4 regions of the Paenibacillus sp. NPDC093718 genome follow, and region 2 is predicted to be linked to each of the others. Evidence: riboswitches for the same ligand, from Rfam matches in the RefSeq annotation. Region 2 holds a riboswitch; each other region holds the start of a gene.
The links. Region 2 has a riboswitch for cyclic di-AMP ahead of ACQKPA_RS26880 (TrkH family potassium uptake protein). Riboswitches for the same ligand answer to the same signal wherever they lie in the genome.
Positions count from the first base shown of each region.

Region 1: it holds a riboswitch for cyclic di-AMP, as region 2 does, so the genes downstream of both, ehuB (ectoine/hydroxyectoine ABC transporter substrate-binding protein EhuB) here and ACQKPA_RS26880 (TrkH family potassium uptake protein) in region 2, are expected to answer to the same signal.
Region 3: it holds a riboswitch for cyclic di-AMP, as region 2 does, so the genes downstream of both, ACQKPA_RS31540 (C40 family peptidase) here and ACQKPA_RS26880 (TrkH family potassium uptake protein) in region 2, are expected to answer to the same signal.
Region 4: it holds a riboswitch for cyclic di-AMP, as region 2 does, so the genes downstream of both, ACQKPA_RS12125 (hypothetical protein) here and ACQKPA_RS26880 (TrkH family potassium uptake protein) in region 2, are expected to answer to the same signal.

Region 1 is NZ_JBNNUS010000012.1:54,504-61,964, reverse strand. Features, by position in the region: gene ectB (diaminobutyrate--2-oxoglutarate transaminase) at 1-817, opposite strand, end outside; gene ectA (diaminobutyrate acetyltransferase) at 834-1,346, opposite strand; gene ehuA (ectoine/hydroxyectoine ABC transporter ATP-binding protein EhuA) at 1,372-2,229, opposite strand; gene ehuD (ectoine/hydroxyectoine ABC transporter permease subunit EhuD) at 2,244-2,906, opposite strand; gene ehuC (ectoine/hydroxyectoine ABC transporter permease subunit EhuC) at 2,909-3,562, opposite strand; gene ehuB (ectoine/hydroxyectoine ABC transporter substrate-binding protein EhuB) at 3,564-4,397, opposite strand; cyclic di-AMP (ydaO/yuaA leader) riboswitch at 4,775-4,920, opposite strand; gene ACQKPA_RS28015 (exosporium glycoprotein BclB-related protein) at 5,419-6,318, shown strand; partial or broken gene ACQKPA_RS28010 (SDR family NAD(P)-dependent oxidoreductase) at 6,373-7,115, opposite strand; gene ACQKPA_RS28005 (flavin reductase family protein) at 7,304-7,461, opposite strand, start outside.
Region 2 is NZ_JBNNUS010000011.1:63,251-70,711, reverse strand. Features, by position in the region: gene ACQKPA_RS26895 (succinate dehydrogenase cytochrome b558 subunit) at 1-470, opposite strand, end outside; gene ACQKPA_RS26890 (LysR family transcriptional regulator) at 819-1,736, shown strand; gene ACQKPA_RS26885 (potassium channel family protein) at 1,773-2,447, opposite strand; gene ACQKPA_RS26880 (TrkH family potassium uptake protein) at 2,464-3,804, opposite strand; cyclic di-AMP (ydaO/yuaA leader) riboswitch at 3,870-4,014, opposite strand; gene ACQKPA_RS26875 (CPBP family intramembrane glutamic endopeptidase) at 4,306-5,994, shown strand; gene uvrC (excinuclease ABC subunit UvrC) at 5,966-7,461, opposite strand, start outside.
Region 3 is NZ_JBNNUS010000018.1:51,593-59,053, forward strand. Features, by position in the region: gene ACQKPA_RS31530 (M1 family metallopeptidase) at 1-1,579, shown strand, start outside; gene ACQKPA_RS31535 (hypothetical protein) at 1,591-2,418, shown strand; cyclic di-AMP (ydaO/yuaA leader) riboswitch at 2,766-2,905, shown strand; gene ACQKPA_RS31540 (C40 family peptidase) at 2,909-3,382, shown strand; gene ACQKPA_RS31545 (C40 family peptidase) at 3,818-4,291, shown strand; gene ACQKPA_RS31550 (GNAT family N-acetyltransferase) at 4,431-4,931, shown strand; gene ACQKPA_RS31555 (c-type cytochrome) at 5,093-5,449, shown strand; gene ACQKPA_RS31560 (4a-hydroxytetrahydrobiopterin dehydratase) at 5,551-5,865, opposite strand; gene ACQKPA_RS31565 (hypothetical protein) at 5,975-6,268, opposite strand; gene motA (flagellar motor stator protein MotA) at 6,460-7,260, shown strand; gene motB (flagellar motor protein MotB) at 7,244-7,461, shown strand, end outside.
Region 4 is NZ_JBNNUS010000003.1:498,324-505,784, forward strand. Features, by position in the region: gene kdpB (potassium-transporting ATPase subunit KdpB) at 1-1,775, opposite strand, end outside; gene kdpA (potassium-transporting ATPase subunit KdpA) at 1,797-3,476, opposite strand; gene ACQKPA_RS12115 (potassium-transporting ATPase subunit F) at 3,507-3,581, opposite strand; gene ACQKPA_RS12120 (hypothetical protein) at 3,736-4,146, opposite strand; cyclic di-AMP (ydaO/yuaA leader) riboswitch at 4,281-4,449, opposite strand; cyclic di-AMP (ydaO/yuaA leader) riboswitch at 4,985-5,157, shown strand; gene ACQKPA_RS12125 (hypothetical protein) at 5,290-5,754, shown strand; gene ACQKPA_RS12130 (proline dehydrogenase family protein) at 5,805-6,725, opposite strand; gene pruA (L-glutamate gamma-semialdehyde dehydrogenase) at 6,925-7,461, shown strand, end outside.

The DNA of each region.
Region 1 (7,461 bases), on a different contig from region 2:
AGAGGCATATGATATCCGGCTCAATGCCGGCATCATCAAAACTAAAGAACGGCCCGGTTCGGCCGCAGCCCATCTGGATATCATCCAAAATCAGCAGCATTCCCTTATCCTTGCAGATGCTCGCAAGCTTCTGCAGCCATTCCCGGCTGGCGGCGTTCAATCCGCCTTCGCCCTGCACCGCCTCGACGATCACTGCGGCCGGCAGCGGAATGCCGCTTCCCGGATCATCCAGAAGCTTCTCCATATATGCCATCGTATCCACGTCGTCACCAAAGTAACCGTCATACGGCATAAACACGGAGTGGCTTAGATCCACGCCGGCACCCTGGCGCTTGAAGGAGTTGCCGGTTACCGCCAGCGATCCCAGCGACATGCCATGAAAGGCATTCGTGAAACACATAACGGTGCTGCGCCCTGTTACTTTACGGGCGATTTTGAGCGCGGCCTCCACGGCATTCGTTCCGGTCGGACCGGGAAACATCACCTTGTGATCCCACCCGCGCGGCTTCAGGATGACCTCCTGAAAGCGGGTCAGAAACGTTTCCTTCGCACCCGTAGCCATATCCAGGCTATGCGTGACGCCGTCCTTCAGGATATAGTCGACCACCTTCTCGCGAATCTTCTCATTGTTATGTCCGTAATTTAAAGCGCCGGCTCCCGCAAAAAAATCAATGTATTCATTGCCCTGCGTATCCCACAGCTTCGCATTCCGGGCCTTGTCAAAAACCGTCTGAAAGCTCCGGCAATAACTTCTTACTTCCGATTCCAGCTTGTTAAACACAGTAAGCTTCGGTTTCTCCATGACTTGGTTGTCCATAGTTCCCTCCATTTGTTTAAATGTCATTGAAAAAGGGGCCAATCACGAATAACGGCTCATCTTCATGGGACGTTCCATCGGGGAACATCTCTGCTCCATAACCTACGGTTACGGTGCTGGGAATGGATTTCTCCTCGGCATATCCGAGAAACAAACGACGGGACGCCATGTTACTCGGCGATACCGTAGCTTCAATGTAACGGACGCCATGGCATGCCTTCTGATTCATAAGATTTGTCAGCATCGCCTTTGCAACGCCTTGCCTCCGATGCGAATTAGCAACGGCCACTTGCCATACGAACAGCGTCTCCGGGTTGCGAGGAGAACGGAAGGCGGAAATAAAACCGATGATATCTCCTTCATGCTCGGCGATCATGCAGGTATCATGGAAGTAATCTCCAAGCAGCATGTAGCAATAGGGGGAGTTCAGATCAAGCGATCCGGTGTCGCGTATAAGCTCCCACACCCGGGTGCCGTCCCGGGCTTCCGGTCTTCGGTATACAATTTCGGTATCGGTATCCACAGCCATTCTATACAATCACCTCTTTCCAGAACTAATTTCCGTTCGAGCGGAATCGCTGCAGGAAGCTCTGCAGCCGCTCGCTCTGGGGATTATCGAATATCTCCTCCGGCGTGCCCTGCTCAACGATCCTACCATCGGCTCCGAAGATGACGCGGTCCGCGATTTCCTTCGCAAAATCCATCTCATGTGTAATCAGCATCATGGCCATTTCGCCTTCATCCGCAATTTCCCGGATCACCTCCAGCACTTCGCCGACCAGCTCCGGATCAAGCGCCGAGGTCACCTCGTCAAACACCATAACCTTCGGCCGCATGACCAGCGCTCTGGCGATGGCAACCCGCTGCTTCTGGCCCCCGGACAGATTGGACGGGTACATCTTCAATTTGTCGGCCAAACCGACCTTACTGAGCATGGAGACGGCCCGCTCCTCCGCCTCCTCCTTGGATAAACCCAGCACTTTGCGTGGGGCCTCCGTCACATTGCGAAGCACGTTCATGTGCGGGAACAGATTGAAATGCTGAAAGACCATGCCAACATTGCAGCGCATCCGGTGCAAATGCTTTTCATTGGCCCGAACCAGCTTGCCCTTCTCTTCCATATGCCAGAGCAGCTCGCCATCAACCTCGATGGTTCCCTCGGTCGGTTCTTCCAGCGTCATCAGCATCCGGCCCATCGTTGTTTTGCCCGATCCGCTCGGACCGATCACAGCCACCTTTTCTCCAGGCTGCATCTCCAGATCGATGCCTTTAAGCACCTGTAGATCACCAAACGACTTGGTCACGCCGGTATATTTCACAATCGGCTTTGTACCCGTAGCGGTAACGGGATTTCCCTCCTGCTGCGGCACCTTCGACGCTTTTGCTTGCTCATCGATCACAACGGCATTCAATTGATTCCCTCCTTTTATTTTCCACGCTGCAGATTCATGCGTTTTTCCAGCCTTTGCACAAGCAATGAGGCGATATAACTGATGATCAGGAACAGAATCCCGACCATCGTATACGGTTCAAATGCGCGGAACGACTGCGACACGATATTTTTGGCCGTCAGCATCATCTCCACAAGCGTTATGGCGCATAGAATCGGCGTCTCTTTAAACATAACAATCAAATAATTACCCAGTACCGGAATGATCGGCGGCACCGCTTGCGGCAGGATAATACTTCGCCAGGTTTGGGCTTTCGTGTAATTCAGTGCTGTGGCAGCCTCCCATTGTCCCTTCGGCACTCCCTCGATTCCGGATCGGTACACCTCGGACAGATATGTGCTGTAATGCAGCCCGAGACCGATCACCCCGGCATAGAAGGCCGGAATGGAAATTCCGGTAAGAAGCGGCAGACTGTAATACAGGAAGAAGACCTGCACCAGCAGCGGTGTATTGCGAATAAATTCGATCATTCCTTTGGTTATTAGTGACAGCACCTTAAATCGGCTCCGCGCTGCAAAAGCAAGCAGTAATCCGATGATCAATGCCACCGCGAAAGCGCAGATCGTCACCCATACCGTCATTTTTAATGCACTCAAGAGCTGGGGCAGGATATCCCATACATAGTTCCAATCCCACATGACTATAGCCTCCCCGCTGTCCATTTACGCTCCAGCAGTCGAACTGCCAGCGAAACGAGCGTAGCAATGACAAAATACATGAGGAGCAGCAGCACCAGAATCTCGGTCGTCCAGGAGATGTAATTATTGCGGAGCACCATCGCCTGATACGTTAAATCCGCCATTGTGATGAAATAAACCAGTGAGGTGGATTTGATGAGCTCCACAAGCTGATTCCCGAAAGGGGGAAGCATTCGCAGGGACGCTTGAGGCAATATGACATTCCACAATCTTTGCCAAGGCTTCAGATTAAGCGCTACGGCGGCTTCCCATTGTCCTTTCGGAACGGCCAACACGGCGCTGCGAACGATTTCCGAGCCGTATGCGCCGAAGTTCAGCCCGATCGCGAGGATCGCAGCCAGCATTTTCGGAAGCTCGACGCCGATGAACGGAAGGGCGAAATACAACCAGAACAGCTGCACCAGCAAGGAGGTCCCCCGAAAGACTTCCACGTACACGGCTGCCAACGTGCGAATGATCCACAGCTTCGACAGTCGGCATAACCCGGCTGCAAAGGACATCACGACCGCAAGGATGGCTGAAAAGAAAGCAACCACAATCGTGATCTCCGCCCCTTTCAGCAGCGTAGGGAGAAAATCAATCCATGAATTCGGCATGCTATTCCCCGCAAAGCGCAGCGGCCGTCATCTCGCCCGGGAGCTCTTCTTCTGTGAACCCGAACTTCTGCAAAATTTCGAGCAGCTCGCCCGACTCCTTCATTTTTTGCAGCTCCGCATTATAAGCCTCCTGAAACTCGGTATCCGCTTGGCGGAAAGCCGTAGCTCCGTAACCGCGAACGCTTTCGCCGTCGATGACCGGCTGCTCGAAATCAGCCACGCGTTCGATGCTGTCGTCGCTGGCCGAATCCAGCATCGCCTGCAGGGACGGCCCCGTCATGGTAATTGCCTGCACCCGGTCTGCCTGAAGGGCGCTGATGGCCGAAGCCTGATCTGGAACCTGTACGATCCGGTCCGTAGGAATGCCGGACTTCTCCAAATAGCCGATTTCAACGGCTCCGGTCATAACGGCTACCTTGGCCTGGTCGTTCTTAGCAATGTCCTCGTAACTTCCGAGTCCCAGCGGATTTCCCTGCTTCACCGCAATGGCTTCCCCGATGCTGTACTCCGGATTAGCAAACAATACGGCAGAGCAGCGATCCGGATTAATGAACATGCCTGCGGTAATTAGATCAAACCGCTCGGCCTGAAGTCCGGCAACCAGCGAACCGAATTCCGTAAGCTCTCCCCTCATTTCCTTGATGCCAAGCCGCTCCAGAATAACACGGGCAATCTCGACCGCTTCTCCAGTGAGTTCCCCATTGGCCTCTTTGTAGGCATAAGGCTTCTCATTCGCAAATCCCACGGTGATATACCCCTGCTCAATGGCTTGCTCCAATGTGCTCCCTTTGTCGCCGCAAGCCGCAAGCGACACCCCCATAATCAATGACAACATCAGTACAACCACTCTCTTCAAAACTTTCCACAACCTTTCATTATGACTTTGCAATTCTTAAAAACGACATGTTGAAATTATCCATGTTAACTCATATGTTAACTGGGATTTAAGGGTATTCAGATACCTTGCATGGGTCGGACCTTCAGGGAAGATGATTCATCCATCTCCTTCCACGCTTAAACCCAATGCCATCTGACCGATTTAATTGGTTTTGGTTAAACATTTGCAGGCCTTGCCCCTCCTCTTTAGCAGAATACAAAAAGACCACCAAACAGGGGATCTAGACATAGCTCCGCCAGCAGGGGGTCAAAAAATAGAGAAAAGGCCCCTAAAGAGAATTAAGGGCCTTTGTTATGAACATCCATTATGTATGCAAGACCCATCCACTGCTGACGAGGTTAGCTGACGGACTCGGGTAAGATGGTACCCTACACTCGTGATTCCAAGTGACTCGCCCCTGGTGAAACTGGTTCCCCCGCTTTCCGGAAAATGTATGCCGGAAACTAAGCGTGTGTCCATGATAAAGGGAACTTCAGGAAAAGTCAAACCCCTTTAACCGCTTTTTCTGGAAATTCAGAGGCGGAAATGCCGTTCTTCCAGGGCCTATGAAAAGCATGAAAAATGCCTCATTCAAGCCTCTTCCCCAACGATACAGGAATTTTATCCCAGTCTCGTTTTTCGCTATATAGCAGGCATTTGACATACCTCCCTTACTCATTCATGTGGTGGATCGTTTATGCCATGAATTACATTCGGATTGTGAAAGCTTTCCCCACACATTTACGGCGCAAATACGGCGCAAATTTTTTTTTGAACCGCTGCGTACAGAGCCTATGAATATCGTAGGGCAATCCGAGATTCATCCTATAGTTTTGCTATTCGTCAATAGATGAATGCCTCCGGGGCTAGCGTACATTCTGGAAATTATAGTTGTTTATCTATCATTTATGCGCTATTAACCCATGCCGTACCGAGAGTATTTGCGTAGTATAGAACAAATCTAAAGGAGGTGCTTCATTTGGAACGTTCTTCTAGAAAGAGAAAATTGTGTGCTCTTAAAAAAATAGAGAAAAAAGTCATTCATGCGAAGAAAAAGCATTGCCCGTCTCATGGCCATGGTGATCATAAAGGCCATGGTGATCATAAAGGCCACGGAGGTCGTAAAGACCATGCTTGTATTGTTAAAAAGCGTCGATGCCCAAAAGCTATCCGTGGACCGGTAGGTCCTCAGGGTCCTATCGGACCGGTCGGACCTATCGGGCCTGTGGGACCTGCCGGACCGACAACCGGTATTGCAGGACCTGCTGGACCTGCTGGACCTGTCGGGCCTGTCGGACCTGTTGGACCTGCGGGACCTACTGGAGCTACTGGAGCTACTGGGGCAACAGGAGCAGCCGCCGGAGGAGCCATCATCCCATTCGCATCCGGCATACCGCTTGCTCTGACCACCGTTTTAGGCGGATTAGTCGGATCCGTTGGTCTCGTAGGATTTGGTAACTCGGCCAATACGTTTACGCTGGCTGGCGGTACGATTGACCTCACTGGAGCAGCTGGTACTCTGCTTAACATGGCGTTTAACACGCCACGAGCTGGTACTATCACTGCACTGTCCGCTACCTTTAGCACTACTGCGGCGCTTTCCCTGCTGGGAACCACGGTTACGATTACAGCACAACTGTACAGCGCACCAGCAACGAGCAATATTTTCACACCGATACCAGGCGCTCTTGTTACGCTGGCTCCGCCGCTCACAGGCGTCGTAACCCTCGGAACAGTAAGCAATGGCTTCGTAGAAGGCCTGGCCATTCCGGTGCCGGCCAATACACGCCTGTTAATGGTATTCTCGGCAACCGCTGCCGGCACAACTCTTGTCACTGCAGTGGCAGGTTACGCCAGCGCTGGCGTCAACATTATATAAGCTTCAGTTTCCTGTAAAAAAAGCCCCGATTTTTATATCGGGGCTTTGCTTCATTTATACGGCTGTATATCCGCCATCCACCAACAAGCTCGTGCCTGTAATGAAGGACGCATCTTCACTGGCGAGAAACAACACGGCTTTGGCTACTTCTTCCGGTTGCCCCAAGCGGCCCATCGGATGAAGGCCGACCAGATGCTGGGTGATCGCTTCCGTTCTTCACTGAATTAGAGGCGTATCGATATATCCCGGACATACGGCATTGACCCGGATCCCTTTAGGAGCATAGTCCGCGCTCATCGACTGGGTTAACAGCTTAACGCCTCCCTTAGCGGAAGCATAGGCGGTAACGCCCGCTTTTCCGACATGGTTATGGATCGATCCGCAGTTTACGACCGCCCCTCCGTCTCCTTGGGATAACATTTGCTGGATTACATATTTATCGCACAGGAACACCCCTCTTAGATTAATATCAATCATTCTTTGCCAGTTGTCCATCGACAACTGATCAGCAGGAGCATCATGAGCAATGCCTGCATTGGCGAACAATACATCCACACGGCCAAAATGCTCAACCGTCTGCTTCACCATATTCGCAACTTCCTGTTCTTGGGTTACATCCGTCTTAACGAACAGCGTTTCAAAGCCTGCTCCTTTTAATTCATCGGAAACTGCTTGTCCCCGGTCCGAATAATCGGCAATAACAACCTTGGCTCCCTCTTCAACAAAAAGCCTTACCGCTGCTTCACCGATCCCGCTGGCGCCTCCGTCACAATGACAACCTTGGATTCAAACTTCATTTGTCGACCACTCCTATATTGTGAATTCATTATAACAGCCCCACATTCATGTAGAGTTTGCATATTTCAGGCATGATATTCCACAAGCCCCTTTTCTTTCATAGACCTACGTACTATCGAATAACGGCATATGAACGTCACAACTTGATATTCGCTGCGTCCTAACCCTTTATCCAGCCCGTCCGTTGTTATATAGGCCGTTCGATCGTAAACATCTCTCCCAGTGCAGAATAGATGTTTCCCGCCATTCGGCTCACAGGCTTTAACTTGGCAGCGTCAATCCGGCCCTGCTCGTAAAGCTCCTCCGCAACGTGGAAGCGAACCACGCGGGCAATCAATAGATCAG
Region 2 (7,461 bases):
AAGTGGAAGGTTGCGGAAACAACGCCGATGACGTACAGAGCAAACAGAACCGGATTGTTCATGATGCCGTGCATCGTGGCGCCCAAATCGTCATGCGTGATTTTGCCGATCATGATTTGGAAACGCGTATCGTACATATGCCAGATAACAAAAACGAACGTAATAACGCCGGTGATCCGTTGGATGGTGAAGCGGATGTTCCGTTCATAGTTGTAATTGCCCACGTTGTTATTCGCCTGGTAAGCAATGTATAACCCGTAGACGCCGTGATATAGCAGTGGAAGCCAAATCAGGAACAGCTCGAGGAAAAATACCAGCGGCATGCTGTTCAAAAAATGGACCGCGCTTGCGAAGCCTTCCTTTCCACCCTCGAAAGCCTTAAAGTTGGAAATCATATGGCTGAGCAAAAATGCTCCAAGCGGTATGACACCGAGTAAAGAATGCAGCTTTCTGGAATAATACCCTTTCATCAGTTGACGTTCCCCTTTCCAATGTGCAGCGTTTTCATTTTCAATCTTTCCTATTTTCAGAACAATTACACTTACCCTGTCCTAAAGAGGTTGTTCACAAAGCCCGCTTTTGATCACGAAGTGAATCAGGAAGCCACTTGGCATCTAAACCGGCCTTGATGAACTAGCATTAAATCGTTGCAACGACAAAAAGCTGCCGATTTCGGCAATCGTGTGAACAACTTGTGTCATGTTTCATGTTACTCCTTTTTTTCTTATAATGGAATTGCAATATAATTATTAATCGTTATAATCTATACGCATAAGCAATGTTTTGCACGCATGTCTACTTTATATAGGAGGAATTCCATGTTCGAAGAACTGGACATGTTCGCCGTCGTTGTAGAGCAATCCAGCATAAACCAGGCCTCCAAGCTGCTTAACTTGTCCCAGCCAGCCCTGTCCCGGAAAATAGCCAAGCTGGAGGACCAGCTCGGGCTGCAGCTGTTCAACCGCCGGGGCAAACGGCTGGAGCTTACCTCCATCGGACAGATTGTCTACACCTTTGCCTTGGAACAGCGGCAGCAGCAGATCAAATTCTTGCAGACGTTGGCCCATTACCGGGAGGGGGATCAGATCTCGATCAATCTGGGGGCCAGCCTGACCACCCTTCAGACCACCTTGCCCCCGCTCGTTAACGCATTCATGGAGCGTCATCCCGCGGCCGAAATCAAACTGATTACCGGCAAGACCCATGAGATCGTTTCTTATGTAAGAGATAAGCGCGTCGATGTCGGCATTGTTGCCTCCTCCATCAACCAGCCTGGATTAAACTGCATTCCGTTGTTTGATGACCATCTGGAGCTTGTCATCCCGTCTTCACACCCGCTGGCTGAGCTCGAGGATGTTGGCATCGAGCAGCTTCAAGGCTTGCCGATGATCATTTTCTCTACTGGAACCTGGTACCGCAAGCTGACCGATGACCTGTTCCACCGCTGGGGCATAATGCCGGATATCCGCATGGAGATCGACTCCTTCGAAGCGATCGTCAGGCTCATCCCGACCTGCAAGGCGGCCGCGCTGCTGCCCAAATCCTATCTGAGGCCGCAGCTGTTGTCCGATAACGGACTTGTCGACATTCATATTCCGGCACTCATTGAAACCCGGCGAACGACTTCGCTGATCTACGGCCAAGCCTCCGAGCTGAGCAAGGCGGCTAGCCGCTGGATTGATGAAACGGAAATTCTGTTCCGTAAGCTGGAGGAGGACAAAATGAAGAAAACCTGACGGTATATAGGACCGTCAGGTTTTTTTCTTCTATATTTATTTTTCGAGCATATTCACGACCTCAGACTCAAAGCGATCCACATTATCATTGGAGCCGATAACGACCATAATATCGCCGGAGTTCACCACATCCATGGCTGTCGGCGCTACGATGATGCCGGATTGTTTATTCAGGGCCACCACGCTGACACCGTAGCGAACCCTCGTATTGAGCTCGCTAAGCGTTTTTCCGTCCATGCAGTCCGTGACCGTCATCTCCACAATCAGATAGTCCTTGGATAATTCGATATAGTCAAGCAGATTGGGCGTGACCAGCTGGTGAGCTACCCGGATCCCCATATCCCGTTCCGGAAAGATCACCCGGTCCACGCCCAGCTTCTCCAGCGCCCGGCCGTGCAGCACCGAAATCGCCTTGGCAACGACCATGGCGACACCAAGCTCTTTCAACAAGATGGCGGATAAGATGCTCATCTGAATATCGTTTCCGATCGCAACAATGCCGCAGTCGAAGTTACGAATACCGAGCGATTTAAGCACCTCTTCATCGGTAGCATCCGCCACCACCGTGTGCGTCAGCAGCTCGCTCATATCCTCGACAACCTCTTCATTGCGGTCGATGCCGAGCACCTCATATCCCTGTTCCATCAGTTCAAGCGCCAGGCTGGCGCCAAATCGTCCCAAACCGATGATTGCAAATTGCTTTGGTTTCATGTCTCTCCAGTACTCCTTATCCAATAATCATTTTGCCTTCCGGATGACGATATAATTCTTTACCCTTTTTCGGCCCCAGTGCATAAGCAAGCGTCAAAGGCCCCAATCGCCCTGCAAACATCGTAATGCTGATCAAAACCTTCCCGAACACCGTCAGATCTGGCGTTAAGCCCATGGAGAGACCCACCGTACCGAAGGCGGACGTCGTTTCGAATAGGATCTCCAGGAAGTCCCCCTCCTCTGTCGTCGACAGAATCATCGATACGGTTAGAACGAGCAGCAGTGCCAGTAACGCAATGGTCAGTGCCTTCAGCACCCGCTCCTGGGCCAGGCGATAACGGAACATGACGATGTCTTCGCGCCCGCGCATCATGGCGATGACCGCCCCCACCATAATGGTGAAGGTTGTTGTTTTGATACCACCCCCGGTTGACCCTGGGGATGCTCCGATAAACATCAGAATAACGATAAAAAATTGCGTGGCCTGTCTAAGCCCCGTAATATCTATAGTATTCGCGCCCGCTGTACGCGGCGTTACGGATTGGAATAACGCGCCGAAGAATTTTCCGCCCCAATTCAGGGAACCGAGCGTCCTCGGATTGGTGAATTCAAAAATAAGAATGACGATAAATCCAACCAGCAGCAAGGTAGCCGTCATGGTGAGCACTACTTTGGAGTGCAAGGAAAGTCTCCGCTGTTTCCGGAAATCAATCAGATCGGATAATACGATAAAACCGATGCCGCCTGACACAATCAAAAACATCACGACAACGTTGACTACAGGATCATAGACATAACCGGTCAAACTCCGAAAATCGCCAAACAAATCGAAACCGGCGTTGTTAAACATCGTGACCGCATGAAAAACGCCATAATAAATCGCTTGGCCGATCGGCATATCAAACGCCCAGCGGATCGATAGAATCAAGGCACCGCAGGCCTCGATGATCAGGGAGTACAGGAGCACTCTGCGAATCAGCCTTACGATTCCTTCCATCGAGGACTGATTCATCGCTTCCTGCAGAATGAGGCGATCCTTGAGCGATATGCGCCTTTTGAGAGCCAAGGCAAACAAAGTGGCCATCGTCATGAATCCGAGCCCGCCGATCTGGATCAGCAGCATGATCACGATCTCTCCGAAGGAGCTGAATGTCGTTCCTGTATCCACCACAACCAGACCCGTTACGCAAGTTGCCGATGTCGAAGTGAACAAGGCATCGATAAATTCCAGCGGTTCACCTGTACTTGTGGATATCGGCAGCATTAACAGCGCCGTCCCGATGAAAATAATGGCCGCGAAACCAAGCACGAGAATCTGCGGCGGAGACAACCTGAGCCAGTTAAATTTAGAGTTCAATCGGTCACCTTCTTAAAAAAAATCAAGAAAAAAAGACACTGGAAAACGCAGTGCCCTTTACGGTCTGGTTCCTGTGCTGCAGCCTACGAGGTTAGCTGACGGATTCGGGCATTTTCACAGGTCGCCCTATTCATTATTCTAGGAATAATGAAATTCACCCCAATTACATGGTTCCCCCATTTTCAGTACGAAATTCGGCTGGAATATTCGGTTCCTTGAAGCATGATGTGATTATATCGCAATCCGGTACGTAACCCAATGCCGTTTTTCACCCAAAAAATCTTTAAAAGAGCGCGAATTGGGCATATTCAAGAATACAAGCATAGGGTTCTCTAACGTTTTCGAAACCTTTCATTCATTTTCATCGATTTGTTTCATTATTCCGGATATTGGGATAAGCTGCTTATGACTTTCATAACTATGTTATATTGACTCTATGCGTTCTTAATCAGGCATATCGAATACCAGTGGGAGTATCAACTTTCTTAGAGGAGGAATTTCATGAATCGTGCAAGAGAGGCCTTGAAGCTGAAGCCCAATCTGCAGCAGCTCATCGCGCCTGCCGCAGTCGGCCTGATTCTGTTCCTATTATTTCAGGTGTTTCCGTCGACGAATCCGGATTCGACCGAAATGGCATCTCCGAATATCATATCCAAGGAGCAGGCTCGGCAAGCGGCTGCAAGCTTTGCTCAGGAGTTTTTGCAGTTTACGGCTGCGGAAACGGATGACACGCTGGTTACATATCAATCCAAATCGGAACTTTACGGATATCTGGCGAAGGAAAAGAGACTTTCGGAATACAACAAAACCTATGAAGCCAAATATCCCTATGACGTATACCGCGTTCGCTTCAGCGAGCCGGGTGGCAATGCCCTCAATGTGGACGTGCACATGCAAAATTCAGGCATCGTCGGCTTCTCGTACGATTTCGCCCGCTCCAGCTATGACCGGATTGAGCTGAACAAGGGCGATGTGCAAAGGCAGATGCTGCTTGTTGTTGAGGACGGCATGTCATTAGCCGAGAAGCAAGCTCTCGCGGAGCCTTGGCTCCAGCGAGCGGGCTATGATCCGTCGCAACTGGAGCTGGTTACCCGGGAAGGAGAACCCCGGCTCCGGTATGTGGACCCGGAATCCAAGATCGGCGATTCCAGATTGGAGCACCGTTTCACCTTCGAGCAGGGGAAATTACGCTCCTATGAGCCATCTTTTTCGGTCCCGGCCGCCCATTCCGCCTATGTCAACAAGCAGACTCAGGATGCCACGCTGCTGACGCTCGCAGGGTATGGCCTGTTCACCCTCATCCTTGGCATTCTTGCGATTGTGTACAGCGTGAAGACCAGAGCCTATACGTCGTTTAAGCGCGGCCTGTTCCTATCGGCGCTGCCGTTTGTCATTCAAATGCTGAATACGTACAATCTGATTCCCGTTTTCAAATCTGAGGGGATGTCGCAAACAGGTATACTCGGGATGATGATCTTCTATGCAGTCTATTCGCTCATCTTCTCCGCGCTGCTCTATTTCTCCCTTGTCGGAGGCAGCGGGCTATGGCTCAAAGAAGACGGGCTCAATCCATGGCCGCGCGCCAAAGAACCCGGATATGGTCATTATGTACTGGACAGCATGAAGCTGGGGTATATGTGGGCTTTCATCCTGCTTGGGGTCCAATCCATTATCTTTGTCGTTCTGGGCCTGACCTTGAATACATGGTCCACCACGGATGCCACACAGTCGCCTTACAACATGCTCTATCCTTGGCTCTTTCCGCTGATGGCTTGGCTGGCCGGCATATCCGAGGAGGCCGTCTATCGACTGTTCGGCATCAAAATGTTAAAAAAGATCGTCCGCAATACGTTCGTGGCCAGTTTGATCACGTCGATCATCTGGGCGCTCGGGCATACACTCTATCCGATATACCCTGTAATTTCCCGGCCCATTGAACTGGTTATCATCGGCTTGCTGTTCAGCTACATCTTTTTGAAATACGGGTATTTGGCGGCCATGTTCTCCCATGTCATCTTTAACAGCATCTTGATGGGCATTAGCCTGATCCTGCTCAAGGACACCAGCAACATGCTGATCGGTGCTTTCTACATGGTGCTTCCGGCGATCGTCGCGTATGCGATTTACCGTTTCAATCCAACAAAAAAAGAGAAGCCGTATTTCACGACTCCTCCTCACGAAGTACCTTAAGAATCTCCATTGCTAATTTCTCACCGATTGAAAGGGGCTTGAAGTCTTCGACTGAAGCCTCTTTTATTTTTTTGACTGAGCCAAAATGCTTCAACAGCAGCTTGCGACGCTTCTCTCCAATGCCCGGGATGGAATCCAGCTTGGAGGATACCATCGATTTGCCGCGCTGTTCGCGGTGGAAGGAAATCGCAAAACGGTGAACCTCATCCTGAATGCGCTGCAGCAAGTAGAACTCCTGGCTGTCCCGGGGCAGCGTAACCGGCTCCGGCGGGTCTCCGACCATGAGCTGCGCTGTTTTATGCTTGGCATCCTTCACAAGCCCGCAGACCGGGATAAACAGCCCCAGCTCATTCTCCAATACATCGACGGCGGCAGAAATCTGTCCCTTCCCTCCATCGACCACAATCAGATCAGGAAGCGGCAAGTTCTCCTTCAAGACACGCTCGTACCGCCGCCGGATCACTTCACGCATTGTATCATAATCGTCCGGTCCCAGCACGGTACGGATCTTGTATTTGCGGTATTCCTTCTTGTCCGGTTTTCCGTTGGTGAATACAACCATGGCCGATACCGGATTGGTACCCTGAATGTTCGAGTTATCAAATGCCTCGATCCGGTTCAGCGACTGGAGGCCGATCACTTCGCCCAGATTCGCCGCTGCAACCGAGGTGCGTTCTTCATCGCGTTCAATCAAGCGGAATTTCTCGTCTAAGGACACCTTTGCATTATCCGACGCCATGCCCACCATCTGTTTCTTCAAGCCGCGCTGCGGGACATGCACCTTCACGCCGAGCCATTCCTGCAGGGCGGCAGCCCCTCCGGCTGCATCCACGATGCCCGCAGCTTCCGCCTGCTTTTCCTGTGCCTCGGCAAGGGCTGCCTGCTGCTCATCGGATGTCCCTGCGGAAAGCGGATTCGCCGAATCCACGGCTGCCTCGGCGCTTCGTACACCTTGGTCCGCACCCGTTCCCGTAACCGACTCCGGGTCAGCCTCGTCTATCAACAGAGGCTCAGGCAGCAGAATTTCCTGCGGCAATGCAGGATTATCACTGTAATACTGGGCTATAAAAGACATAAAGTCACTGTGCGCATCGCCGTAGAACGGAAAAACGGATTTGTTGCGCTGCACCATTTTCCCTTGGCGCATGTACAGAATCTGTACGCACATCCAGCCTTTATCGACAGCGTAACCGAATACGTCGCGGTCCCGCGTATCCGTCGTCGTAATCTTCTGCTTCTCCATTAGCGTATCGATATGGATGATCTGATCCCGCAGCTCTTTGGCACGCTCGAAATACAAATCCTCCGCGGCCTCCTGCATCTTGCGCTGCAGTTCCTTCTTGATCTCCTCATGCCCGCCGCTCAGAAATGAAGTGATCTCCCCGGTGATCTGTTCATATGCAGACTTTGGAATCTCCTTCACACATGGAGCCAAGCATTGCCCCATATGATAATACAAGCATACTT
Region 3 (7,461 bases), on a different contig from region 2:
CGGATACGGCTCCATGACCATTACCAGCGTGAAAACAACCGAAGGACTGGCCCTGACCCATCGCCTTCAATTTGTTCAACCCGATGATGGCAACATCAAGGATCACAGCCTTGCCAAGCTCCGATTGCCTAAACCCATCAAGAGCGGGGAGAGTGTTACCATTCACTTGGAGTTCGAGGTCGAGCTTCCCAAAATATTTGCTCGCATGGGAACCACCGAGAATTTTATTATGGCTGGCCAATGGTTTCCTAAAATTTCGGTCTATGAACCGGCCGGTCATCGCGGAAGAGCAGAGGAAGGCTGGAATCTTCATCAATACCACGGCAACTCTGAATTCTACTCCAACTTCGGCATTTACAGCGTTCGCATCCGAGTGCCCGAAAATTACATTGTCGCCGCGACCGGATTCCCTACCAAGCCTGCCCAAAAATCAAACGGGGAAAAAATTTATCAGTTTTACGCGGATGACGTGCATGATTTTGCCTGGTCGGCATCGCCAAACTTTGTCACGGCAGAAGAAGCATTCTCCGCACCAGGCGTACCCGGCGTCCGCATCAAGCTGTATCTCGATCCAGCCCATAAAGACTTAAAGGAGCGTTACTTTGATGCCGCTAAGTCGGCACTCGCTTCGTTTGGAAAATGGTACGGAACCTATCCGTATTCCACGTTGTCCATCGTCGTTCCGCCGGAATCAGGCAACGGTGCAGGCGGTATGGAATACCCGACGCTGGTCACGGCCTTCGGTGCCAAGAACGATTCGCCGGGTTATGAGCTCGAACGGACCGTCATTCATGAGATCGCCCATCAATATTTTTACGGAATGATCGCAAGTAACGAATTTGAGGAAGCCTGGCTGGACGAGGCCTTTGCAACCTATGCAGAAGAACGAGTCATGGAAAAAGAATACGGTATTACCTCCAATACGGCGGCTCAGGGAGCATCCATTTCTTCCCCTGCACCGCTGAAGATGGAATCCTGGAAATACAGTTCTCACGAAAACTATGCACTGAATGTTTATACGAGGGGCAAGCTGGTGCTGCAAGGCATCGAACGGCAGGTCGGTCCACAGATGATGGGCAAGATTATGCACACCTATGCCCAAAAATACCGGTTCAAGCATCCAACCACATCTGACTTTCAGAAAGTCGTCGAGCAAGTAAGCAAAACGTCCTGGCAGTCGTATTTTGACCAATATGTATATGGAAGCCAGATGGCGGATGTCGCCATCGACGTGATCAAAACCAAAAATAAAGGCACGGCTGAAAATCCTCGATATGAGTCCACGGTCCAGATTACGAGCAAGGACGGGGATATCAGCGATGTGCCGATCGTGTTCGCCTTTGAGGACGGCAAAACGGTGGAACGAACCTGGAGCGGCAAAGACGGCAAAGTTGCTTACACCCTGGAGTACAGCTCTCCGCTCGCCTGGGCCATGGTTGATCCGAAGTACTCCATCGTCCTAGAGAACAAACACATTAATAACTATATGAAGGCAGGAATGGATCCGACGGTGGTTACACGCTGGAATCTCAGTATTACCAAGCTTGTGGAGACGCTGTTCGGCAGCCTGTCATGGTGAGGGGGGAGCACATGAAAAGTTACGCAGGCCAAGGGTGGACCAGTGTTAAAGACCAGCTATACGTCTCGATCCTGCTCTTCTTATATCGTTTGCTGTGGGGATATTGCCTGTACCGTCTCGTAAAATCGGCAGTCGTCCCCCTGCTGATGCGATATCCGGATTCCGCCCCTAACGAGCTCAGCCGTCTTTTATTCTTCTACGAGGGCGAGATGAGCTTATCCTTGAGCAGCACAGTACACACCTACGGATGGCTTCTGGCCGGTTTGCTCCTGATCCGGATGAGCCTCACCCCGCTCATTCGGGCTGGCATCTTCTACAACCTTCACCAGGAAGCCAAGGGCGAGCGCGGTTTATTCTTCTTCACTGGCATGCGGAAACTGTGGAAACCCGTAACGCTATTCTATCTGGTTGAGCTTATTCTCACCCTCGCGCCCGGTTACTGGATTCTGCCCAAAATCCTCCCGATTCTGCTGAATGGAATTCAGGAGCCTGTTCTGCTGCTTCATGCACTGCCCTATGCAGCTGGCTGGTTCTTGTACGCCTATCTGATCCGCTTGTTATTACTCTATATGCAATTTGGCCGTACAGGCGATTCCAGCATGATCAGCTCGATCCATGCGCTCTTCCGCCGCTTGGGCATGGCAATGCTGTTATCCATCACCATCAGTGGATCCGCCTGTGTCATTCTGCTGCTCCTGAGCTCGGCCTCGCTCTTCTGGGCCGGGTTGATCGGCTTAATTATTCAGCAAGCCTCTTATTTCCTGAATGGACTTTTCCAAATTTGGGCAATGTCCGCTCAATATCATTTGTGGAGAGATTCCTCCTCACAGCATCCTTAATGGTTACAATTCGTCACCCTAAAATAATGAAACATGCTCGCGAATAAGCTGTAATCGGAAGCGACACGTTTCTATCCCGGGCTTGATTTTACAGAGAATAAGAGTTCTTTTATCCTCCATATTACAAATTTCTGAACGCCAAATTACAAAAAAACCTGTTTCCCCAAGAGGGGGACAGGTTTTTTTGTTTAAAAATAATCTTTCCTCGTTTGCCAAATTGTTAATACTCTGCTAAAATAACGAATATGTTAGTAACAACTTTGTCATCTTTACTGTAACTTTTTATTGGAACGATGTAATTCGCTAACTATGTTGGAACGTCAAACGTCAATGAATGGGTTCATCAACATTTTAAGGAGCCGAATTCCCATAACGATATGGGAAGCGGGGGATCCGTTTTGGGTGAATTGATCTCGCAAGAGAGGGATCATAGGGGACCTTCAACCGAACCCTTAAGCTAACCTCGCAGGCAATGGAAGGGGCTTTTGTTTTGAAAAAGAAGTTAACGGCTGTTTCTCTAGGCCTCGCACTCGCACTCACATTAGGGACCGGAAGCGCTTTCGCCGATTCCAAATTAAATACTGCAATCAAACCAGCCATTGGTGTCTCTTACAAAACAGGTGGAACTACAACGAATGGTTTTGACTGCTCCGGATTCACCAGCTATGTTTACAAGAAGCTTGGCCTTAGCCTGCCCCGTACGTCTGCAGCTCAATACAAAGTAGGTACGGCCGTATCCAAGAGCAACCTGAAAGCTGGCGATCTCGTGTTCTTCAACACATCCGGTAGAGGTGTATCTCATGTGGGTATTTATGTCGGGAGCGGCAAATTCGCTCATTCTTCATCTTCGCGTGGTGTCATTATTAGTCCGCTGAGCCAGAGCTATTACGCCAACCGATATGTAGGCGCTAAGAGAATTATGAGTCAGAATACGTACAAATCCGTAGCTGTAAACTACAATTAATGTTGGAACTTAATTGATTTACTCTTACAAGAAAGCCCTGGGTTTATGAGATTGTGCCGATCTCATCCAGCGGCTTTTTCTTTTGTTTATTCTCTCTATACCTTTATAACGTTCAGGACAACGAAAAAGTTCCCGCTTTTCGAAAAAAAATGAAATTTATTATACAAGTTCACTTCACTTTGCCATGTCTTCACATCTTCTATCCTTTATATACCCTTCTCTCCCTTCATTAAACACCCATTTTGGAAAAATATTGATTTTTTTATTGCTTCGACAGCTAATGCTATTGAAAAATAGCGAAATCCATCAAGAAATAATTGCCAATCTCGCTTGCTGTCTGCTAGAATGGACGCAGTAACAACTTTGTCATTAATGTAAGTGCTTTAATATATAGATTGCTATGCCTCGCGGCAAACGAAAAAGGAGCTTACCATGCTGAAGAAAACATTATCGACAGCAGCCCTAAGTATCACGCTGCTGTTCACTTTGGGCGTTGGCAGCGTGTTTGCTGATCGTGCGCTGGATCAGGAAATCGATAAAGTTCTAGGTACAAGATACAGCTACGGCGGTACAACCACGAGCGGATTTGACTGTTCCGGCTTCACCATGTATGTTTATGCTAAACTCGGTCTGAAGCTCCCGCATCAATCCGGCTCTCAATTCGACATGGGGACAAGCGTGTCCCGTAAGGAGCTGCGCGCTGGCGATTTGGTGTTCTTTAACACATCGGGCCAGGGCATCTCCCACGTCGGCATTTATGTCGGTGATGGCAAATTCGCCCATGCTTCCTCCAACCGCGGCGTGGTTATCAACCGCCTGGCAGAGGATTACTACGATCAGCGATACGTGGGTGCAAAGCGTATCATGAGTGATGATAAGTATGAAGAGTCGGTCGGTGAATCATCCTAAGCTATAGAGGCTATTCTTCCCTATACATACTGCTTGCCCGTTAAAGGAGCCCTTACCTCTCTTTTGCGGGCTTTTTTGATGCGACTTGGATGTTCGTAATATGGTTATTATTTATGCAGACGATAGGAGGACTTCGCAAATGGATGCCACACCGATTACATTTCACGCCGTAGTCATGCGTGAAGAGCACGCCAAAGAAATATGCGCTTGGGCCTACCCTCCTCCCTATAATATCTATGGCTTTCTTCCCTGGGAGCAGATGAAAGGGCTTGAGGTGGAGTTTGGCGATCCGGACATTCGCCTGGGACAGTACATCTCGGTTCTGGATGAGCGGGAGGCCCTCTGGGGATTTGCCCAGCTGTTTCCGATGCATGAGGTTACACGAATTGGACTTGGCATGCGGCCTGATTGGTGCGGGCGTGGAATGGGTAAACGATTTATGCAGTCGATTGTCCAGGAAGCCAAACGGAGGCGGCCTGCCGACGAAATTGACCTTGAGGTAATGACCTGGAATGAGCGAGCAATCCGCGCTTATCAAAGGGCAGGCTTTCACATCACCGATACGTATGAGCGGCTTACGCCAACGGGCAACGCCCTTTTCCACTGTATGGTGTATGAGCCCCCGGCAAATGAGGAATAGTAATCTTTGTCTATATGAAAAAGCACAATTTTGTGTACTTTTTATGAAGCTACGCCGTATAGTTGCTTTTTTTGTCACAACTGGCTATGCTGTCTATGGATGTTGGTTTATAATGGAGACAAGTGCAAAAGTGCAGTATACATAGAAGGGACGATATGACGATGCAAAAATGGATCATGAGCGGATTGTTCTTCGTCGCATGTGCGTTGGCTATCGCGCTGATGTTTACGCTCCCAGGTAAGGAACAGGTAGCTCAGGAAGAGAAGCCGACCATGCCGGAAGTGACTCTCGATGCAGCCGCAGCGGAAGCCACACTGAAAGCAAGCTGCATTAGCTGTCACGGCGACCAACTTCAAGGCGGCGCTGGGCCGGCTTTGAATCAAGTAGGCGGACACATGGATGCGGACGCGATTTTCAACGTTGTAACCAAAGGTCGTAAGGGAATGCCTTCCTTTAAAGACCAACTTAAACCTGATGAAATCGCAAACATCGCGCTGTACCTTGCTGAGAAAAAATAAATCAGCTTAAACGCAAAACACGCTTGCACCTGGAGTTGTTCCCGGTGCAAGCGTGTTTTTTACATATTCGGGGCCTCTGAAGGGATTAATGGTCTTCCCTTCTATTGTGCCGCCTTGCCATCCTTCGAACGACTCTTCTCATAGGCTTCGTTAAACTGCTGCGCTTCCTTAATATCCACAGCCGTAATGCCACCGTCGTCCCAAGAAGTGAGACGAAGTGTAACGACTTTATAATCTATGGTGATGTAGGGGTGATGTCCGAAAGCTTCCGAAATAGCTGCCACTTCATCAACAAAAGCGATTCCCTTCATGAAGGAGGAGAAGGTATACTTTCGTACAATCCATCTCCCTTGTTCAAATTCCCAACCCTCAAGCTTTTCCAGATGAGCCTCTACTTCTTGCTGCGTATAAAGCATCTTTTATCTTCCTCCCCGAAAAAAACCTATCTTAAAGCCGACTAACACGTAATATGGGCTATCTGTCATCTATTCTATTCTGCCCTGTATCTGTTGATAACTGGAGTGATTACACAAGGGCCACAAAAGCCAACTCTTCTTCACCAATCAAAATATGTATTCGATGGTTCGTCTGATCATGCATGACCACGCCGCTGCCAACGTTAATCACCGGCTCTGTGCCAAGCGCATAAAACAAATCCTCCGCCAGCGCCTCATGAACCTCATTTTGCTCGGCTTCACCCAGATTGCCCCAATCCTCAGCTTCCATTTCAAAGAAGACATAGCTGTCGGAAATTCGCCCGACCGCCTCGGTTAGTTCTGCCAGAATTTCGCCATAATCCCTTCCGTGCTTAACGCCCATCTTAATCACTCCTTTCCTTGCCGTACTTAGCTTCGTTTCCCTTCCTTCCATTATACCGGAAATTACAACTAAAAAAAAAAGCCCGACCTGACGATAAATAGGATAACGCCCCACATAAGGGGCCCGGTTCTCCATGAGAGCCGTTCTGACGAATGGATTCGTTATTTTATTTCTCACGGATGAGGTGTGGTATGGAAATTTCAACAATTATAGGCTTAATAATCGGTATCGTCGCGGTACTGGTGGGCATGATCCTGAAAGGTGCCTCCCTTCTCGCTTTGTATAACCCGGCAGCCTATCTAATCATTCTTGGCGGTACGGCAGCAACTTTATTCATCGGATTTCCGCTAGTCGAGCTGAAAAAGATTCCGAAGCTGGTCAAGATGACCTTCGTGAAACAGAATCTGATGGACAAAACGGATATGATCAAGCTGTTTATGGAATGGGCTTCGATCACACGCCGTGAAGGACTGCTGGCTCTGGAAACTAAAGTCGATGAGATTGATGACAGCTTCCTGCGTAATGGGATGCGCATGATCATTGACGGCAACGATCAGGAATTCGTACGTGATGTATTAATGGAAGATATTAATGCCACCGAAGAGCGCCATCGTTCCGGCTCATTGATCTTCTCCCAGGCCGGTATGTATGCACCTTCCCTCGGGGTACTTGGAGCCGTTATCGGTTTGATCGCTGCACTATCCCACATGGAAGATATGGGCGAACTCGCCCATGCCATCGGGGCTGCGTTTATTGCTACCCTGCTCGGTATCTTCACCGGTTATGTCATCTGTCACCCGATTGCGAATAAACTCAAGCGTCTATCCAAACGCGAGGTTGAAATCCGCCTGATGATGGTAGAAGGCTTGCTGTCCATTCAATCCGGTGTATCCACCATTGCAATCAATCAAAAGCTCTCCGTGTTCCTGACACCGTCCGAACGGGCTGAGCTCAGCGAGAGGGAGGCTGGTGCTAGTGAGCAAAAAGACTAGACACGAGCCGCATGAGGAGCATGCCGACGAATCCTGGCTTCTTCCTTACGCAGACCTACTGACCTTGCTTCTGGCCCTGTTCCTGGTGCTGTACGCCATGAGCGCGACGGATGCACGCAAATTTCAAGAAATGAGCGAAGCCTTCAGCGTTGCTCTCACTGGCGGAACCGGGGTGCTGGATTACAGTAAAACGGAATCCAG
Region 4 (7,461 bases), on a different contig from region 2:
AACATCGCCGGAATGATGGCAAAATATTTGGCGACATCGTTCGCGACGCTGAACGTGGTCAGCGCGCCGCGCGTCATTAGCAGCTGCTTGCCGATGGCAACCACCTCGATAATCTTCGATGGATCCGAATCCAGATCCACCATATTGGCCGCTTCCTTGGCTGCGGTGGTACCGCTGTTCATCGCCAGCCCTACATCGGCCTGGGCCAGCGCCGGGGCGTCGTTCGTACCGTCACCAGTCATCGCAACCAGCTTGCCTTCGGCTTGTTCTCGGCGGATCACGGCAATCTTATCCTCGGGCTTGCTCTCGGCGATATAATCATCGACTCCCGCTTCTCGGGCAATCGTCGCTGCGGTGAGCGGATTGTCGCCCGTGCACATAATCGTCTTGATGCCCATCCGGCGCAGCTGACCAAACCGTTCCTTCATCCCCGGCTTCACGGTATCCTTCAAGTAGATTAGACCATAGATGCGGTAATCCACGGCAACAGCGAGCGGGGTTCCGCCCTCTGTCGCGATGGCGTCAGCGTTTGCCGTCAAATCCGAAGGGATGGAGCCTCCTTGCGACAGCACCCAAGCCTTGACGGCATCCACCGCACCCTTGCGGACTTTTCGCCCATCCTTGAGGTCCATCCCACTCATCCGGGTCTCTGCCTTAAATTCGATGAATTCCGCCTCAGCCGTCATGCCTTCATCTACTTCGAGACCTTCCTGCTTCAGCAGTTCCAGCACGGAACGTCCTTCCGGCGTTTCATCCAGTAGCGAGCTCACGCCCGCCCATTGCGAAAGGGATGCATGCGATTCACCGCCGACGGGAATCAACTGGCTGGCCATCCGGTTTCCGAACGTAATGGTACCCGTCTTATCCAGAATCATCGTGTTGATGTCACCGGCGGCCTCCACCGCCTTGCCCGACATCGCCAGCACATTGAACTGCGTCACCCGGTCCATGCCGGCAATCCCGATCGCCGACAGCAATCCCCCGATCGTGGTCGGGATGAGACATACCAGCAGCGAGATCAGCACCGGAACGGACAGCTCGATGCCAAGATACTTCGCAATCGGAGCGAGCGTAACGACAACGATCAGGAATATCAGCGTTAAGACGATCAACAGCGTATTCAGCGCAATTTCATTCGGCGTCTTCTGGCGAGAAGCTCCTTCAACAAGCGATATCATCCGGTCGATAAACGATTCCCCGGGATCGCTCGTAATCCGGACGCGGATCGTATCACTGACAACCCGCGTCCCCCCGGTGACCGAGCTGAAATCGCCGCCGGCTTCTTTAATGACGGGGGCGGACTCGCCGGTAATCGCCGATTCGTCAACGGAAGCAAGGCCCGCAATGACTTCCCCGTCCCCGGGAATCATCTCGCCCTGCGTGACGATCACGATATCTCCTTTGCGAAGATCCGTGGACGGCACGGATTGTACCCCTCCGTTCTCCATCACTTTATGTGCCGTCATTTCCTGCTTCGACTGCTTAAGGGAATCGGCCTGCGCCTTTCCGCGTCCTTCGGCAAGCGCCTCTGCGAAGTTTGCAAACAACAGCGTCAACAGCAGAATGACAAGTACCGTCACATTAAATCCGATACTGCCCTCTGTCCCGAAATAGGATGGAAATAACGTCATCAACAGAACAACCAGAGTCCCGGCCTCCACAACAAACATGACCGGATTTCTCATCATCAGGACGGGATTCAGCTTTGTGAAGCTGTCCTTCAGCGCCTGACGGACCATCTCTTTGGACATCGCTTTTTTTCTCGTATTATTCATGGAAATAGGCCACCTTTTCTATTAACGGATCGTCAGATGCTCAGCAATCGGACCGAGCACAAGTACTGGCAGGAAGGTCAATGCACCGATAATCTGAACCACCGCGATCAGAATGCCGGCAAACAGCTTATTATCTGTCCGGAACGTCCCGAGCGTCTCGGGAACCCATTGCTTCCGCATCAACGAGCCGCCCACTGCCAGCAAGGCAATCATCGAAATGTAACGCCCGAATAGCATGACCAGTCCGGTTGTAATGTTCCAGAACGGCGTGTTATCCGACAGACCCTCAAATCCGGAACCGTTATTGGCCGCGGAAGACGTGTATTCGTACAATACCTGTGAGATGCCGTGAAAGCCTGCATTGGTAATGCCTGCCTGCCCCGCATCCGTCATCAGCGCAAGTGCGGTCGGAGCCAGAATGATCAATGGATGCACCAGGATAACAACCGCAATTAGCTTCATCTCCCGCGCCTCTATTTTTCTCCCTAGAAATTCGGGTGTTCGGCCAACCATAAGACCAGCCAGGAACACTGCCAATATCGCATACATGAGCATGTTCATCAGCCCGACGCCTTTTCCGCCAAAAACGGAGTTCAGCATCATCAGGGATAGCGGCGTAATCCCGCCAAGCGGCGTGAGCGTATCATGCATGTTGTTGACCGACCCGGTCGTGGCCGCGGTTGTCACCGTCGTAAACAGGGAGGATTGAGCGATCCCGAACCGGACCTCCTTGCCCTCCATGCTGCCCTGCGAGGCGTCGATGCCCAGCTGGTTTAATGCCGGGTTGCCGTTGGTTTCAGCGGCATAGTTCAAGGACAGGAATCCGATAAACAAGGTCATCATCACCGAAAAAATAATCCAGCCCTGCTTGCGGCTCTTCGCGAACAAACCAAATGTGTAAGGAAGCGCCGCCCCGAGGCTCCACATGCACAGAATCTCGATCACATTGGTCAGCGGGGACGGGTTCTCGAACGGATGCGCCGAGTTGGCCCCCATAAACCCGCCCCCATTGGTGCCCAGATGCTTGATCGATTCCAGCGCAGCCACCGGCCCCACAGCTATTTGCTGCTCGCTTCCTTGAAGCGTCGTGACGCTGAGCATAGGCTTCAAAGTCTGCGGCACCTGCAGCGCAACCAGTACCATCGCAATGATAAATGCGGCCGGGATGAACACCCGGGTGTGGGCTTTGACGAAATCCTCAAAAAAGTTGCCGACGGTTGTACCTTTGCTGGTCACCGCCCGGATAAACGCAATCGCCACGCACAGCCCGGTCGCCGCGGACGTGAACATCATCATCGTAATGACGGCCATCTGGGCCATATAGGATAATCCCGACTCCCCGCTGTAATGCTGGAGATTCGTATTCGTCATAAAGCTGATGATCGTATTGAGCGACAAGGTAGATTCCATATTGTCGATGCCGTTCGGGTTGAAGGGCAATACTCTCTGCAACCGAAGAATCAAATATCCCGCTGCGACCAGCACCATATTCGTTATCACAAAGCTGATGGCATACCCTTTCCATGTCATTCCCTTTCGTTCTTTCAACCCAATCAGTGCGAAGATCGGTTTCTCCAACCAGGAGAACCATTTATCCGTTCCATTCCCCTCATTGCGAAACACCTGATATAAATAAGTTCCGAGAGGCTTTACCAGCAGCACCAGAACAAGTATAACGATGGCAATTTGTAAAATGCCCATGACGAATGCCTTCCTCCTTCAGCTGTTTCCCTAGAATTTTTCAGGGTGAATCAGCGCGTAAATCAAATATAGAAAAATAAAGAGCGTGCATATTAAAATGATCATCACGACTAATCCACCTCCGTTTCCGAAATTACGCGTCCGCACCAGGACATAAACAGCATGAACAGTCCGTAGGTTCCTCCCAAGATAAGCACCATATATAAATCCTGCATGAAAATAACCTCCTAAAACCTCATTGTCACATCAGCCAAGGCGCTTAGCTGACAATGGATGAAATCAGGAAGGATACCTGATGATGGTTCGTATGAAGCACCACATCGGCACCCAGTCCCTTGTATATCAATCGAGGATTGCTGGAATGGGTAATCACATAAATCGACTCCGTCGTCCATGTCCGGCAGATCCGTAAATAGCGGCAGCACAGGTTCAAGCTGCTCTCAAACAAATACACCTTGCTGACGGGAAACTCGGGAATGATCCAGGTTTGTTCATCCCTTGTATCGATAAGAATCATGTTGGTGCAGCCTAGTTCTCGCAGCCTCTCCTGTTCAACCCGGTTGTTGGCTATGGCCGCAAACGAAATGCGCATATAGATCAGCTGGCGGATAAATTCTTCCCCGGCCTTGTTAGGCGCGGATACCAGGATAAACTCCTGCGGTTTCTCCATCTTTATTTCTCCTCCTAAGAAGTTCAGAAAGAGAAGACAACAACAAAGAAGCCTGGGGAAAGAGAAGAACTCTTCCCGCAGGCTTCTTCATCAGAACACGGTGAAATACACCGTGGCCCAAGTCCACGACAATCGTTGCCTCTCTCGATACGCTTACGAGGTTAGCTGACGGATTCGGGCGTGAGAGTCGCCCTACCCATAGACCGTTATCTTGTCCATGGGATTCACCCCTGAGAGATCAAGTTCATCTCCCGACTGGTTCCCCCGTTCCTTTTCCATTCAAGGACTCAGCGAAAATTAAAAACGAGTAGCATGTTATTCTATTAGCCATTGACTAACATCCAGGTCCGGCAAAACAGCACAGCATCAGGTTCGAGCGGTGAGAGTCGCATCATCCTGCATTTTCAGCGAAGGCCCATGGTGCCCTCGCCCGAGATTCGATCCATAAAAGCCCGGCAGCTCTCACACAGCCTTTAGGTCTTCATGGAACGGCTGCCCGTATGCCTGCCGCCGATGTCCGTCAATTCATAGTTCGTATCATACGTCCGGCCTTGCAGGAAGTAAATGTGAGCAAAAACACATGTAGCGTTATGTCGAACAGGATCTGACCGGTTTCGCCCCATTATCTCTTGAATTCTGCTCTATACTATGTATTTCTCTTGTTTTCTTGTATTTATCGCAATCTATCGAGATACCGAGATTTTGCCATGATAATAGATGTCACGACCGAATGTACGCGTTTTCTTTTACGGTTTTCATCGATTTTCGGAATGTATCCGTTCAATATGGCCATTTACTTTTAGAGTCCTCCGGCGTATGATTCATCCATCATTCGAAACATTCGTTTACGCTGAGCTCTCGACAGATCGGGAGACGGGGGAACCAAACCGCCAACGGAGCTTCTGTTGGTGAATGGGGTGAATCCGCAGGCCTGATGATCAGGCATCGCGGTAGGGTGCTCTCAAGCCCGAATCCGTCAGCTAACCTCGTAGGCGCGCTTTGAGAGAGAACACCACCCGAGCCTTAAGCGAAGCGGCCACTGTAGCAGGGCCTCTAACGATAAATAGGCCTGGAGAGCGGGGTTACTCTGCTCACCAGGCCTTTTTGCCGTGCATATAACATTCCTATAAAGGAGCGCAGATCATGACGAAACTCATCGAGGCCGCACTGGCCCCCGTCATCGAAACCGCATCGCCTGCATTAAATGCAGAGCTCATCAGCTACATGGAGATATTTCGTTTCGACCGGGGCTCAGCTGAACGCTTTATCCCCTGGAGCGACCGAGATTGGAACTGCGGGTTGTTCAAAATCAGCTGCAAAGACGCGGCCGGGTATGCCGAATATGCCCTGCCAAGCACGAGAGAATTCGCGGATCTGGTCCGCTGGGCATCCGTCTTTACGAGGCTGAGAGGTATGCCCGTGACCGAGGCCGTTCGCTATGCCCAGAAGCAGCAGCAATGGGGATCCGCACGAATGCAGCTCGCCGTATCGGCCCTCGCCGATCTGGAGACCAATCTGCAACAGCACATCACCCGTAAGCGGTTAGGCAGCCTGCCGCTGGAGCGTTCCTTCCTGATGGAATGCTCGGAGGCGTATTATTTCTTCTAGGACATCAGCTAGAAAGAACTACCGTCCTCGCTTCCATTGTTTTCACCTGCTCACTTGAACATATTTTTGAGCACCATCATCAGGTTGGCCGGCTTCTCTGCCAACCGCCGGGTGAAATACGGGTACCACATGGTTCCGTAGGGCATATAACACCGGATGCGATAGCCGTCCTGCGCAAGCGCCGCCTGATCGTTCATCCGTAGCCCGTACAGCATCTGAAACTCAAATTCCTGTTTGTCTATGCGGCTCTGCTCGGCAAATACCTTCACCCAGTCGATGATGTTGTCATCGTGCGAAGCAATCGCGACGTAAGCACCCTGATCAAAATGCATTTTGATCAATTTCTTATAGTTGTCCATAACCTCCCGCTTCTGCTGAAAGGCGATGGTTCCCGGCTCTTTGTACGCCCCCTTGACCAACCGCAGATTTACACCGGCATGCATCAAATTCTTGACGTCCTCCTCTGTACGGAACAAGTAGGCCTGCATTACGGTCCCCACGTTGGTCAGCCCCTCCTTATGGAGCCGCAGCGTCATATCAATCGTCGCCTGGGTGTACGGCGAATCCTCCATATCCAGGCGAACGAAATTGCGGTACTCTTTCGCCTTTTTCGCCACCATTTTGATGTTCTCATACGCCTTCTCCAGATCCAGTGCCATGCCCATCTGCGTCGGTTTCAGCGATACGTTCGACTGCACTCCACGCCTCGCGATCCCTTCCACCAGCTTCAAATATTCCTCCCGATACCCGGCTGCTTCATCCAGCGTCCGGATGCCCTCCCCCAGATGGTCCAGCGTGACAAGAATGCCCTTCGCGTTCAGCCTCTCGATTTCATCCAGTGCCTCATCCAAGGTATCGCCGGCAATGAATCGGCCCGCCAATTTCCGGCCGTACTTGATCGACAACCATTTCACGAGTTTATTGCCGGACACCGTCAGGATCACTTTACGGTAAAGCTCGGTTCCGTCCATGCGCGCGCCCCCTTTGCAAGGTAAACCAAAATCACTCTATCTAACTCATATGCAAAAATCATGACGGCATGCAGGAAGACATACATATCTTACATAGAGGTTTTCACCAGGAGTTCCTAACCATGCCACCATGACGCATTCGCAGCTGGACCATTGGCCTGAAGCTTCGATTCATATCATGTTAAGGAGGGGCCTCCCCATGCGAGCACCTTTTCGGAACGAACCATTTATGGACTTCAACGACGAATGGAACAACAAGTTATACGACGCGGCGTTATCCGGGGTCGAAGCCGAGCTTGGCCAATCGTACCCGCTGGTCATCGGCGGTGCCAAAATCCATACGGAGCGCACCGCAAATTCGGTCAATCCGTCGCGCAAACGCCAAGTCATCGGCGTCGTGTCCCAAGCGGATACCGAGCTTGCCGAACAAGCCATTCAGACGGCAGCGCGTACCTTTGAGACGTGGAAGCACACCGAGCCGAGCGAACGGGCACGCTATCTGTTCAAGGCCGCGGCGATCATGCGGCGGCGCAAGCTCGAGTTCTCCGCGCTCATGACTCTCGAAGCCGGCAAGACGCGTGCCGAAGCCGACGCGGATACGGCCGAAGCGATCGATTTCATGGAATTCTATGCACGCGAAATGCAGCGCCTGAGCACGCCCCAGCCGCTGACGGTCCACGAGGAGGAAGAGAATCATCTCTATTACCTCCCGCTTGGCGTCGGCATCGTCATTCCA